DNA from 2 places in the Streptomyces sp. NPDC039424 genome. Region 2 is predicted to be linked to the other one. Evidence: riboswitches for the same ligand, from Rfam matches in the RefSeq annotation. Region 2 holds a riboswitch; the other holds the start of a gene.

Region 1 (3,188 bases), on a different contig from region 2:
GGAGGCAGCCGGCGGCCTGGGCGACGCGGGCGCGGTCTGCGCGGTCGCCGACCCGGCCGGCATCACCACCAGCCTGCTGCCCGTCGAGGTCTCCCTCGCCCCCGGCCCGACCCGGGGTCAGACCATCGTCGACCGCCGCCCGCGTCCCGGCGAGTCCGAGATCCATGAGGGCCACCGCGAACAGCCCCTGGTGGACGTGGCGTTGGACGTGGACGTGGACCGGTTCGTCAAGCTGTACCTGGAGACGGTCGAACGCTAGACGCGGCTCACTCCGAGGAGGCGGGGGCCGGTACCGCCCACCGCTCCTCCACCTTCGCGAGCCGCCAGTACGCCAGCGCCGCCGCCCACACGACGACGAACAGGCCGACGATGACATAGCCGACGCTGTCCAGGTTCAGGCCGGCGATCCAGCCGGTGAGGCCGTCGCGCAGGTCGAGCTTCTCGTGCAGGACGCCGACCAGTTCGATCGTGCCGATGAAGAAGGCGACGGCGATGGACAGGCCGGTGATGGTGAGGTTGTAGAACACCTTGCGTACGGGGTTGGAGAACGCCCACTGGTAGGCGAAGTTCATGAAGGTGCCGTCGAGCGTGTCGAACAGGCTCATACCGGCGGCGAACAGGAGCGGCAGGCACAGGATCGCGTACCAGGGCAGCCCGGCCGCCGCACCCGAGCCGGCCATCACCATCAGCGTGACCTCGGTGGCGGTGTCGAAGCCGAGCCCGAAGAGGAACCCGAGCGGGAACATCTGCCCGGGCCGGCTGATGGACTTGGTGAGGCGGCCGAGGATCCGGTTCATGAACCCCCGGGAGTCCAGGTGCTGTTCGAGCTCCCGCTCGTCGTACGTCCCCGCCCGCATCGCCCGGAACACGCGCAGGATGCCCAGCAGGGCGACCAGGTTGAGGGCGGCGATGAGGTAGAGGAAGGTGCCGGAGATCGTCGTACCCAGGAAGCCGAGGACCTGGTGGGTGCGAGAGCCCTCGTTCATCACCTTGCCGGCGAGCTGGGTGCCGCCCGCGATCAGCGCGGCCAGCAGCACGACCACGCTGGAGTGCCCCAGCGCGAACCAGAAGCCCACCGACACCGGCCGCTTGCCGTCCGCCATCAGCTTGCGGGTGGTGTTGTCGATCGCGGCGATGTGGTCGGCGTCGAAGGCGTGCCGCATGCCGAGGGTGTAGGCGGTGACGCCCAGGCCGATGCCGAAGGCCTTGGTGCCGACCTTGTAGTGCTCGGGGACGACGAGCAGGAAGAGGATCCCGAACGCGACGACGTGCAGGGCGACGATCACCGCCATCAGCCCTGCCGTTTTGAGGGTGTCCTCGCGCCGCCAGCGGAAAGCCGACGTGGATTCGGGCAGGGCCATCCGGTTCACGCTCCAGCACCTCGTGGATCACTTCGTGAGCTGCCGTGGCCGGTCTCCTGGCTTACGGGTCGTACGTCCGCCGTCCCTGCCTTCCCGGTCGTACGACCAGTGGCCCGGCGGGTGCCGGACGGGACGGGAACTCCCCGATCACAGTGGCGAGGGCCGCGTCGACATCGCATCGACTTCCCGAGCACCACGGCCTGATCACCGTAGGGGTGCGAGCGGTTTCCTGCATAGCTGCGTACCTGCGCAGGTATCGAAGATCACAAAACGGCGCCTGCGAGGATGAGGGCATGCATCTCGTCCCTGCCGACCGCGCGGACCGTCGCACCATCGACGGCCACCGGGTCTGCGACGCCATCGCCGCGATCGGCGAGCCCGGCCATGTGCGCACGTGGGCCGACCGTTTCGCCCTGCTCGCCGACCCCAAGCGCCTCGCGCTGCTGCTGGCCCTGCACCGCACCGGCCCGCTGGCCGTGTCCGATCTGGCGATCGCGACCGGAATGAACGACCCCGCCGTCTCGCAGGCCTTGCGGCTGCTGCGGGCGGCGGGGGTCGTGGAGGGGGAGAAGGAGGGGCGGGTGGTCAGGTACCGGGTGGTGGACACCGAGGTGCGAGGACTGCTGAAGCACTGCACCGCGGACGGCGGCTGACACCCGCTTACGGCATCAGCCCCGGGCGGTGCGCCTGCGCCTGGTGGCGACCACGATCACCGCGCCGCCCGCGAGGAGCACGGCGGCGCCTGCGGCGATGACGGCGGAGCCGCTGCCGCCACCGGTCTCGGCCAGGTCGCCGCCGCCCCCGTCGGGCGTCGGGGCCGCGGCCGGGGTGGACTCCGAGGCGGACGGGGTCGGGGTGGCCGACTCGGTGGGCGTGGACTCGGAGGCGCTCGGGGTCGGGGTGGCGGTCTCCGCGGCCGGGGTCGAGGGCTGGGCCGGGACGGACTCGGGGGCGGACGGGGTCGGCGTGGCGGTCTCGGTGGACGTGCAGTCCTTCGAACCGCCGTTCCAGGCCGCGATCAGCTTGTCCTTGATGACGGGGTGGTCCGGGCCCTTGGGCAGGTCGCCGTGCTCGAACCCGTCCTTGGCGTCGAGCTCGCCGTCGAACTTGACCGCGCCCCGATAGAGGTCGATCTGCGCGAAGCAGCCCGCGTCCGGTACCGCGATGTCGAGGGACTCGGTCTGGCCCGGCTTCACCGTCACGGAGTCGAAGTCCACGAAGATCTGCTCGCCGGAGGTGCCGAAGGAGGAACCGTGGGCGAGGTAGGAGGCCAGCGAGGCGGTGCAGGTGGAGGCGTCACCGGCGGTGCGGACCTTGATGTGGACCTTGCCGTCCTCGGTGGGCTTGAGGTTCTGGTCGTCGACCTTGACCGAGTCGTAGAAGCCGGTGCCGTCGAGCGAGAACTGGCAGCGGTCGGTCCCGGTCTCCGTGCCCGCGCCGGTGCCCGGCTTGTAGGTGCCGCCGGACTTCCAGCCGTCACCGCCGTCGTGGGCCCAGGCGCCGGAGGCGGCGGCGACGGAGGCCGCGCAGAGGGCGAGCGTCGCGGCGCCCGTCCCCAGCAGGCGGCGGGTGGTGACACGTCTCGCTATGGACATGTGTATCCCATCAGGATCTGAGACCTTCCCATGCGGAGAAGGCAGGGGGGAAGGCAGGAGAAGGCAGAGGAAACACCGGGCCCATTGGTCAGATGCGCCACAGCGTGTGCACATGGTGGGTCGACCGGCTGAACCCTGTCAACCTGCGCTGATGCAAGGGGAGTTCATGCCTCATCACAACTTCGACACACTGGGAATGATCTACTCCGCAGGGTGTGAAGTTTCGCTTTCC
Region 2 (3,188 bases):
TTGGCCAGCACCGGCAGGGCCTCGCCGAGCCGGTCGAAGTACGAGGCGACCAGCAGCTTCGGCCGGTCGGTGAGGGCGCCGAGGCCGCGGAGGGCGCGTGCGACGGCGTTCAGCTCGGCCGGCGTACGGTCCAGGACCAGGGCGGGCTCGTCCAGCTGAACCCACTCGGCGCCCGCCGCGTGCAGGTCGGCGAGGACCTCGGCGTACACCGGCAGCAGCCGGTCGAGAAGGGTGAGCGGGACGAAGTCCGCGGGCACGCCCGGGGCGGGCTTGGCGAGCAGCAGGTAGGTGACCGGCCCGACCAGTACCGGTCGGGCGGTCAGGCCCAGGGCGAGCGCCTCCCTCAGCTCCGCGACCTGCTTGGTGGAGTCGGCCGTGAAGACGGTGTCCGGGCCCAGCTCGGGCACCAGGTAGTGGTAGTTGGTGTCGAACCACTTGGTCATCTCCAGCGGCGCCACGTCCTGGGTGCCGCGCGCCATGGCGAAGTATCCGTCCAGGGCGTCCGCGTCGACGGCGGCTCGATGGCGTGCGGGCACGGCTCCGACCATGACGGTGGTGTCCAGGACATGGTCGTAGTACGAGAAGTCGCCGGTGGGCACCTCGTGGATGCCTGCCCCGGCCAGCTGCCGCCAGTTCGCGCGGCGCAGTCCGGCGGCCGTGGCCTGGAGGGCGTCGGCGGTGACACGCCCCTTCCAGTAGCCCTCGATCGCCTTCTTCAGCTCTCGGTTCTGTCCCTGGCGGGGGTAGCCGTACACGGTGGCCCGTGCTGCCGCGGCTGCGGTCCTGGTGGTCACGGAGATCTCCTTCGCGAGATGAATCCCTGAGATCCCGGGGACGGGACGAGAGCGCGAAGGGGCGACCTGGTGTGTACGCCGACCCGCCCTCGAGGTCACCGGGATGTCCGCGCACGAGTCGTTCGCACACGGGCAGTTGGCAGGTCTTCGGACTCGCGGGCACGTCTTTGCCGTACGAGGTCGTACAGCTTGTACGAGGTCGTTCGTACGAGACACCTACTGGCCGTCGCTTCCCAGGCCCCGTTCGTGGGGCCCAGTGCGTATGACGGCGGTCGTTCCCGCTCACCGCTGCGGGGCAGTCCCGGATTCCCACCGGGTTCCCTCTTGCGACGCATCCCGCCTGGCGGACGGGGCGAACCAGCTGCACCGGCCAGCCTACGGGGCGTACCGCGGTCAGCGTCAACTCCCTTTTGGCGGCGCGGAGTTCATGTAAGCAGCACTCTGGCCGCGGGAGGTCCCCTGGGCTATCGCCGGTAACACCCCTGCCGCCGCAGGGGCAACTCGCGTATCTCCCGCACCGCCGTGTCCTGAACGCCTCGGGCGACCCGGTCCCCGGCCTGTACGCGGCCGGCGAGGTCGCGGGCTTCGGCGGAGGCGGCGTCCACGGCTACCGCTCGCTGGAGGGCACCTTCCTCGGCGGCTGCCTCTTCTCCGGCCGCCGGGCGGGCCGGGCCTCGGCGACCGCGACCGCCACCTGACCCTGCGGACGCCGGTGGTGACGTGGTGTCGGTCCGGATGCGATGATGCCCGGCGACAAGGCGACGGCGGAACGAGGAAGCCGGTGTGAATCCGGCGCGGTCCCGCCACTGTGATCGGCGAGCGGATCCCGCACAGGTCACCGCCCGGACACGGGCGGGAAGACCGGGACGAGCGACGACCCGAGAGCCAGGAGACTCACGCGGTCGCCTCCTCGACGACCACCGGGGCGGATCTCCCCGGAGAGGAGGGCGGTTCGGCATGTCCGCGAGGCCGACTGACGAGACGACCGCGGCGGAGGCACCGGCCGACCCGGTGCCGTGCCGGGTCGTCGTGTGCCGGGACTGCTGCTGCGGCACCCCCAAAGTGCCCGGCGTCGATCACGCGGCGCAAACCGCACGTCTCGCCGAGGTGGTGCCCGTACGCGTCTCCACCTGCCTCGACGTATGCGACCAGGCCAACGTGATCGTCGTCCAGCCCTCCCCGGCCGCCCGCGCCGCCGGCGCCCGCCCCGTCTGGCTCGGCCTGGTCAACGACCCCGAGGCGACGGAGGACATCGCCACCTGGATACGAGCGGGCGGCCCCGGCATCGCTCCCCAGCCCGCGATCCTCGACCTGTACACCTTCACCCCACCCCGGCGTCGCGCGGCGCCCCGGCCGAAGCCATAACCCCGCGTGGGCCTGCCCCTCATGTCTCAGGGCGTCGGCGCTGTCGCCGCCATGGCTCGGGCCGGGCCGGGCCGGGGCCGCGAGCGGAAGGTACGGCGGTAGGTGTCCGGCGGCACACCCACCGTCCGATTGAAGTGCCGGCGCAGCGTCGTGGCGGTGCCCATGCCGGTCGCCGCCGCGATGGTGTCGACGGTGTCGTCGGTGGTCTCCAGCAACTCCTGTGCGTGACGGATCCGTTGGGTGAGCAGCCACTGCAGCGGGGTGGTACCTGTCACCGCCCTGAAATGACGGCCCAGGTGGCGCGAGCTCATCCCCGCCTGGCGGGCCAGGTCCTCCACGGTGAGCGGATGGTCCAGCCGTTGGATCACCCAGGGGAAGAGTCCGGCGAGCGGGTAGTTGTCCGGGGCGGGGACCGGGGTGTTCACGAACTGGGCCTGGCCGCCGTCCCGGTGCGGCGGCACGACCAGGCGGCGGGCCAGCGTGTTGGCGATCGACGAGCCGTGGTCGACGCGGACGAGGTGCAGGCACAGATCCATGGCGGCGGCCTTGCCTGCGGAGGTGAGCACGCTGTCGTTGTCCACGTAGAGGACGTCCGGATCCACCGTCACCCGGGGATGACGCTCGGCCAGCTCCCGGGTGTGCGCCCAGTGCGTGGTCGCCCGCTTGCCGTCCAGCAGCCCGGCGGCCGCCAGCACGAAGGCACCCGTGCAGAGGGAGGCCACGCGTGCGCCCGCCTCGTGGGCCGCGCGCACCGCGTCGATCAGCTCGGCCGGCGGGTCCTGGCCGACGTCGGCCCAGCCCGGGACGATCACGGTGTCGGCGTGCGGGAGGCGGTCGAGTCCGTGATCGGGCTCCAACCGGAAACGGCCGACCCGCACGGCCGCCGGTCCGCAGACCGAGAGGCGGTACCAGGGGTCCGCCACCCCGGTCATATCGGCTCCGAACACCTCGCACGCCAGGGCCAGCTCGAACTGCAGCATGCCGTCGGTGACGGCCAGCGCGACAGTGGTCATGTCCGGAATTGTATGA

The links. A riboswitch is a leader RNA that binds a small molecule or an ion and turns the genes downstream of it on or off. The one in region 2 is predicted to bind cobalamin.
Region 1: linked by a shared signal. The riboswitch ahead of nicT (Nickel transporter NicT) and the one ahead of ACZ7L0_RS04790 ((2Fe-2S) ferredoxin domain-containing protein) in region 2 are both predicted to bind cobalamin.

What each region holds. Positions count from the first base shown of each region.
Region 1 is NZ_JBVKAI010000005.1:357,820-361,007, forward strand. Features, by position in the region: gene ACZ7L0_RS15950 (nucleoside hydrolase) at 1-259, shown strand, start outside; gene nicT (Nickel transporter NicT) at 267-1,361, opposite strand; cobalamin riboswitch at 1,391-1,574, opposite strand; gene ACZ7L0_RS15960 (ArsR/SmtB family transcription factor) at 1,655-2,014, shown strand; gene ACZ7L0_RS15965 (LAETG motif-containing sortase-dependent surface protein) at 2,030-2,956, opposite strand.
Region 2 is NZ_JBVKAI010000002.1:3,023-6,210, reverse strand. Features, by position in the region: gene metE (5-methyltetrahydropteroyltriglutamate--homocysteine S-methyltransferase) at 1-794, opposite strand, end outside; cobalamin riboswitch at 916-1,171, opposite strand; partial or broken gene ACZ7L0_RS04795 (FAD-binding protein) at 1,316-1,492, shown strand; cobalamin riboswitch at 1,521-1,710, shown strand; gene ACZ7L0_RS04790 ((2Fe-2S) ferredoxin domain-containing protein) at 1,752-2,159, shown strand; gene ACZ7L0_RS04785 (helix-turn-helix domain-containing protein) at 2,186-3,172, opposite strand.